Mesorhizobium shangrilense: one gene and its partner. The protein of the gene in region 1 interacts with the protein of each later gene in a pairwise test. Links are inferred from orthologs where the notes say so. Each region holds a gene or a part of one and is shown in the gene's direction. Other genes may lie near its edges. The genes, in order: leuS and ligA.

Region 1 (3,523 bases):
GCTCGATCCCCGCCTTCTGCGGCTCCGAACCAGTGTTGACCTGCACGTAGAGACGCAGCGCCCTACCCTGCCTGGCGATCTCCCTGGCGAGTTCGGCGGCGATCTTCTCGCGATCGACCGTCTCGATCACGTCGAACAGCGCGACGGCCTCCTTGGCCTTGTTCGACTGCAACGGCCCGATGAGATGAAGCTCCAGGTCGGGGAAGTCGGCCTTCAGCCCCGGCCACTTGGCCTGCGCCTCCTGGACGCGGTTCTCGCCGAAGACGCGCTGGCCGGCTTCGATGACCGGACGGATGTCGTCGGCGCCGAAGGTCTTCGACACCGCGACCAGCGTCACGCCGCCGGGATCGCGCCCCGCGCCGCGTTCAGCCGCATCGATGTTCTGGCGCACCTGCGCCAGGCTTTGCACCGCGTCGTTCATGCCTCACCGCCACTCAATTCAGTCATTTCCACGGTTGTGTCACAGCCACATGCGGTTGACGGGTCCGGCAAACCATGGTGAAGGTCCGCCCCGAACCAAAATCGCCCGCTTTATCAAGTGAAAATCCGGTGATGGCAACCGAACGATACAATCCGCGTGCGTCCGAACCCAAGTGGCAGAAAGCCTGGGACGACGCCAAGCTCTTCGAGACGAAGAACGACGACCCGCGCCCGAAGTACTATGTGCTCGAGATGTTCCCGTATCCGTCGGGGCGCATCCACATGGGCCATGTGCGCAACTACACGCTGGGCGACGTGCTGACGCGCTACAAGCGCGCCATGGGCTTCAACGTGCTGCATCCTTTCGGCTGGGACGCCTTCGGCCTGCCCGCCGAGAACGCGGCGCGCGACAACAAGGTCAACCCGCGCGAGTGGACCTACGCCAATATCGAGACGATGAAGGGCCAGCTGCGGACGCTGGGCTTCTCTTGGGACTGGACGCGCGAATTCGCGACCTGCGACCCGAGTTACTACAAGCAGCAGCAGAGACTGTTCCTGGATTTCTGGAAGGCCGGCCTTGTCGAACGCAAGTCGGCCAAGGTCAACTGGGATCCCGAGGACATGACCGTGCTCGCCAACGAGCAGGTGATCGACGGGCGCGGCTGGCGCTCGGGCGCCCTGGTCGAGCAGCGCGATCTCACGCAATGGTTCTTCAAGATCACCTCGATGAGCCAGGAGCTGCTCGACGGCCTGGAGACGCTTGATCGCTGGCCGGAGAAGGTCAAGCTGATGCAGTCGAACTGGATCGGCCGCTCCGAGGGCATGCTGGTCCGCTGGGCGATCGCCAACCCGCCGCCCGGCGCCAGCGAGCTGGAGGTCTATACCACACGGCCCGACACCATCTTCGGCGCGTCCTTCATGGCGATTGCGGCGGACCATCCCCTGGCCAGGAAGGCGGCCGAGCTCAACGAGGATCTCGCGGCCTTCATCACTGAGATCAAACGTGTCGGCACGTCGGCCGCGGAGCTGGAGACGGCGGAGAAGCGCGGCTTCGACACCGGCCTGCGGGTCGTGCATCCGTTCGATCCCTCCTGGACTCTGCCGATCTACGTCGCGAATTTCGTGTTGATGGAATATGGCACAGGCGCCATCTTCGGCTGCCCGTCGGGCGACCAGCGCGACCTCGACTTCGCCAACAAGTACGGCCTGCCGGTCGTTCCGGTGGTGATGCCGGAGGATGCCGAGGCCAAGACCTTCCAGATCATCGACGAGGCCTATGTCGACGACGGCGTGATGATCAATTCGCGCTTCCTCGACGGCATGAAGCCCAAGGAAGCCTTCGAGGAAGTTGCGCGACTGCTCGGCGAGCAGACCATCGGCAACCGGCCGCAGGGCGAGCGCAAGGTGCAGTTCCGCCTGCGCGACTGGCTGATCTCGCGCCAGCGCTACTGGGGCTGCCCGATCCCGGTCATCCATTGCGACGATTGCGGCTCGCAGCCCGTGCCGGCGGCCCAGTTGCCGGTCGAACTGCCGTCCGACGTCAGCTTCGACAAGCCCGGCAACCCGCTCGACCATCATCCGACGTGGAAGCATGCCGCCTGCCCGAAATGCGGCAAGGATGCGCGCCGCGACACGGACACGATGGACACCTTCGTCGATTCGTCCTGGTACTTCGCGCGGTTCGTGAATCCGTGCGACGAGGAACGTCCGACCGACCTCGCCCATGTCGATGGCCCGAACGGCTGGCTCGCCGTGAACCAGTACATCGGCGGCATCGAGCACGCGATCCTGCACCTGCTCTATTCGCGCTTCTTCACCCGGATGATGAAGGTCACCGGCCACCTGAACGCCGTCGAGGAGCCGTTCGAGGGCCTGTTCACACAGGGTATGGTGGTCCACGAGACGTACAAGGGCCCGAACGGCTGGGTCACGCCTGCCGAGATCAGGATCGAGGACGTGGACGGCCAGCGCCGCGCCTCGCTTCTCGCCGACGGCTCCCCGGTCGAGATCGGCTCGATCGAGAAGATGTCGAAGTCGCGCAAGAACGTGGTCGACCCGGACGACATCATCGCCAGCTACGGCGCCGATACGGCCCGCTGGTTTATGCTGTCCGATTCGCCGCCGGACCGCGACGTGATCTGGACCGAGGCCGGCGCCGAAGGGGCGCATCGCTTCCTGCAGCGCATCTGGCGCATGGTTTCGGAGGCCGCGCCGCATCTGGCAGGCATTGCCGCGGCAGCAGGCGCCGACAGCGAAGCGGCTGCGATCTCCAAGGCGGCGCACAAGGCGGTGAAGGCGGTCGGCGACGACATCGAGAAGCTCGCCTTCAACAGGGCGGTGGCGCGGCTCTACGAGCTTGCGAACACCCTGCAGGCGCCGGTCGCATCCCTGCCAACGACCACCGATGCGGCATTCAAGGGCGCGCTCAAGCAGGCGCTCGAAATGCTCATCGTAATGATCGGGCCGATGATGCCGCATCTGGCCGAGGAATGCTGGGCGGCGCTCGGCGGCAAGGGCATGGTGGCCGGCCAGGCATGGCCGCAGTTCGATCCTGCGCTCATCGTCGACAACGACATCACCTATCCTGTGCAGGTGAACGGCAAGAAGCGCGGCGATTTGACAATTGCGCGCGACGCAGATCAAGCTGCCGTCGAGAAGGCGGCGCTGGAGCTCGACGCGGTGATCAAGGCGCTCGACGGCAAGCCGCCGCGTAAGGTCATCGTCGTCCCGCAGAGGATCGTCAATGTCGTTGCCTGAACGAGGCTCGAAGGAATGCGGATGATGCGTGCAGTCTCCATCGCGGTGCTGGCGGCGGTTCTCGGCGCGAGCGCCGCGGGCTGCACGGTGAGGCCGCTTTATTCGGATGCGGCACTGACGCCGGGCGGCGAAACCACCAACGCCGCGCTTTCCTCGGTCTTCATTAAGCCGTCGAAGACGCGCTACGGTCAGGAAGTACGCAACCAGCTCATCTTCCTGTTCAACGGGGGCCAGGCGCAGACCTCGACGCCCACATACGAGCTTGAGCTCGGCGTCGTGGCGCAGCGCGAAATATCGACCATCTCGCAGACAACGTCGGTGAGCGAGCCCACGGCGGCCACCGTGA
Region 2 (3,313 bases), 1.2 Mb from region 1 along the record:
GCAACACCTCGTCAAGGTCGTCATGGCCGAACTCCCGGCTTTGAAGCTGGAGCGGGCGGAGTTCATCGTCGAAACTTCGACGGAGACGGAAAACCGGCAGGAAGCCGGCATTGACGAGATCGAGTTCTGGGTCCGGACCAATCCGGGGACGCGCGCCGGACCGATGATGAAGGTCGCGTCAGGCGGCGAGCTGTCGCGCTTCCTGCTGGCGCTCAAGGTCGCGCTGGCCGATCGCGGCTCTGCGCCGACGCTGGTTTTCGACGAGATCGACACCGGCGTGGGCGGCGCGGTGGCCGACGCGATCGGACAACGGCTGGCGCGGCTCGCCAAAGGCGTGCAGGTGCTCTCGGTCACGCACGCGCCGCAGGTCGCCGCCCGGGCCAACACGCACCTGCTGATCGCGAAATCCGGCAACGCCGAGCGCGTGGCTACGGGAATCAGCCAGATCGACCCGCTCCAGCGGCGTGAGGAAATCGCGCGTATGCTGGCAGGCGCAACCATTACCGACGAGGCGCGGGCCGCCGCTGCGCGGCTGCTCAGCGAGAATGCTGGATAGTCGTTCCGGCTGGCGCATGTCAGTTGGCTGAACGCCCCTCGGGCAATTCGGTTTACATTTTTGCGGTATTCGCCAGAACTTGTGGGGCCCGGCGAAGCCGCGGCGCTCGTTTCATCCGCGCCGGAGTTCGATCATGTCCTTGTCCCCGAAAGCCGTCGATTCGCTCAGCGCGGAGGAAGCCGCCGCCGAACTGGCGCGGCTGGCGGCCGAGATCGCCGAGCACGATCTGCGCTATCATGCGGAAGACGCGCCCACGATTTCGGACGCCGACTACGATGCGCTGCGCCGCCGCAATCTCGCGATCGAGCAGCGGTTTCCCGACCTGGTTCGTGATGATTCGCCGTCGCGGAAGGTGGGCGCGGCGGTATCGGAAAAGTTCGGCAAGGTCGTCCATGCCGTTCCGATGCTGTCGCTGGACAATGCGTTTGCCGACGAGGATGTCACGGAATGGGTGGCGCGCATGCGCCGCTTCCTGCGCATGGATGGCGGCGAACTGCCGATCACGGCCGAGCCCAAGATTGACGGGCTCTCTCTTTCACTGCGCTACGAGAACGGGCGCCTCGTGACGGCGGCGACCCGGGGCGACGGCGCCGTCGGCGAGAACGTGACCGCGAACGCGCGCACCATCGCCGACATCCCGAACGTGCTCTCGGGCGATTTCCCCGATGTGCTGGAGGTGCGCGGCGAAGTCTACATGGGCCATGTCGATTTCGCCGAACTCAACCGGCGCAACGCAGACGCCGGCAAGCAGACCTTCGCCAATCCGCGAAACGCCGCGGCCGGCTCGCTGCGCCAGCTCGACACCTCGATTACCGCCAGCCGTCCGCTACGCTTCTTCGCCTATGCCTGGGGCGAGGTGTCGAAGATGCCGGCGGAGACCCAGACGGGCATGGTCGAGATGCTCGGCCGCTACGGCTTTCGCACCAACCCGCTGATGAAGAAGTTTGCGGACGTCGAGGGCCTGCTGTCGCAGTACCATTCGATCGAGGAGAACCGCGCCACGCTCGGCTACGACATCGACGGCGTCGTCTACAAGGTGGACAGCCTGGAACTGCAGCAGCGCCTCGGCTTCGTGTCGCGCAGCCCGCGCTGGGCGATCGCGCACAAGTTCGCCGCCGAGAAGGCGATGACGATCCTCAACGGCATCGACATCCAGGTCGGCCGCACCGGCGCGATGACGCCGGTGGCGCGGCTGACGCCGGTGACGGTCGGCGGCGTGGTGGTGACCAACGCCACCCTGCACAACGAGGACTACATCAGGGGCATCGGCAACAGCGGCCAGCCGATCCGCGAGGGCAGGGACATCCGCATCGGCGACACCGTCGTCGTGCAGCGCGCCGGCGACGTCATCCCGCAGATCCTCGACATCGTACCGGACAAGCGTCCGGCGGGTTCGGTCCCGTACCGGTTTCCCGAGACCTGCCCCGCCTGTGGGAGCCACGCCGTGCGGGAGGACGGGGAGGCAGTGCGCCGCTGCACCGGCGGCCTGATCTGCCCGGCGCAGGCGGTGGAGCGGCTTCGGCACTTCGTGTCGCGCAATGCGCTGGACATCGAGGGTCTGGGCGAAAAGCAGATCGAGTTCTTCTTCCATGTCGATGACCCGTCGCTCCGGATCCGCTCGCCGGCAGACATCTTCACCCTGAAGGGGCGGCAGGAGAAGTCGCTGACCAAGCTCGAGAACATCGAAGGCTTCGGGGCGCTTTCGGCGCGCAAGCTCTACGCGGCGATCGACGAGCGCCGTCGGGTCGAGTTCTGGCGCTTCCTGCACGCGCTCGGCATCCGCCACGTCGGCGAGACGAACGCCAAGCGGCTGGCCAGGCACTTCCATTCGTTCAAGGCGTTGCGCGAGGTCGGCGAACAGGCGGTCATGCCGGAGGGCAAGGGCGACCCGGGCAACGCGGCCTGGCAGGAACTTCGCGCGGTCGGCGGCATCGGAGACATCGTGGCGGAGGCTATCGTCGACTTCTTCGACGAGGAGCACAACCTCGCGGTCGTGGACGCACTGCTGGCGGAGGTCACTCCATTGGACGAACAGCCCGTTGAGGTCACCTCATCGCCGGTCGCCGGCAAGACGGTGGTGTTCACCGGCTCGCTGGAAAAGATGTCGCGCGACGAGGCCAAGGCCATGGCCGAAAAGCTCGGCGCGAAAGTTGCGGGCTCGGTGTCGAAGAAAACGGACCTGGTTGTCGCCGGTCCCGGCGCTGGCTCGAAGCTCAAGCAGGCGACGCAACTCGGCATCGAAGTGATCGACGAGGACCAATGGTTCGAACGTGTGAAGCAATAGCGATCCGGCGTCGCCGTGCTTCACTGCCGTTGATCACTGCCTCAACCGAATTCGTGTGACACGACAGCCTGGCTCGCCTAGGTATCGCGGCGTCCGCAGGAGTTTCTTTTGGCCACCGAAGCGATACCCCAGCGCAGCCGCGCGTCCGAGTTTCTCGAAGGCGTGCGCATGGGGATGCCCGTCGTCATCGCATCGGCGCCGTTCGCGCTGTTGTTCGGCGCGGTCGCCGTGGACAACGGCTTCACCGTCGCCGAAGTGGTCATCATGAGCGCGGCCATCTTCGGCGGCGCCAGCCAGATGGTCGGCATCGAGCTGTTCGGACAGCACATCGCGCCATGGCTGGTGGTGCTCTCGATCTTCGCCGTCAACTTCCGCCACGTGCTCTATTCGGCGACCATCGGCCGGCATCTCACCCACTGGCCGCTGGGCCAGCAGGCGATCGCCTATTTCCTCCTGACGGATCCGCAGTTCGC

What was found.
Region 2: the proteins of leuS (region 1) and ligA interact in binary tests that used the Escherichia coli proteins (3 or more experiments, as listed by UniProt). The link is inferred for Mesorhizobium shangrilense from one-to-one orthologs.

Annotation. Positions count from the first base shown.
Region 1 is NZ_JAQGPN010000001.1:1,230,398-1,233,920, reverse strand. Bases 171-3,377 are described here. They hold leuS (leucine--tRNA ligase), read left to right. Parts: upstream 171-552; coding sequence 553-3,177; downstream 3,178-3,377. Other genes in these bases: lptE (LPS assembly lipoprotein LptE), read left to right, coding at 3,199-3,377; PD284_RS06075 (YggS family pyridoxal phosphate-dependent enzyme), read right to left, coding at 171-421. Also shown: more of PD284_RS06075, read right to left, coding at 1-170; more of lptE, read left to right, coding at 3,378-3,523.
Region 2 is NZ_JAQGPN010000001.1:2,396,518-2,399,830, forward strand. What follows is about bases 271-3,267. They hold ligA (NAD-dependent DNA ligase LigA), read left to right. Parts: upstream 271-695; coding sequence 696-2,840; downstream 2,841-3,267. Other genes in these bases: recN (DNA repair protein RecN), read left to right, coding at 271-556; PD284_RS11600 (AzlC family ABC transporter permease), read left to right, coding at 2,949-3,267. In the rest of the region: more of recN, read left to right, coding at 1-270; more of PD284_RS11600, read left to right, coding at 3,268-3,313. UniProt on the Escherichia coli protein: DNA ligase that catalyzes the formation of phosphodiester linkages between 5'-phosphoryl and 3'-hydroxyl groups in double-stranded DNA using NAD as a coenzyme and as the energy source for the reaction.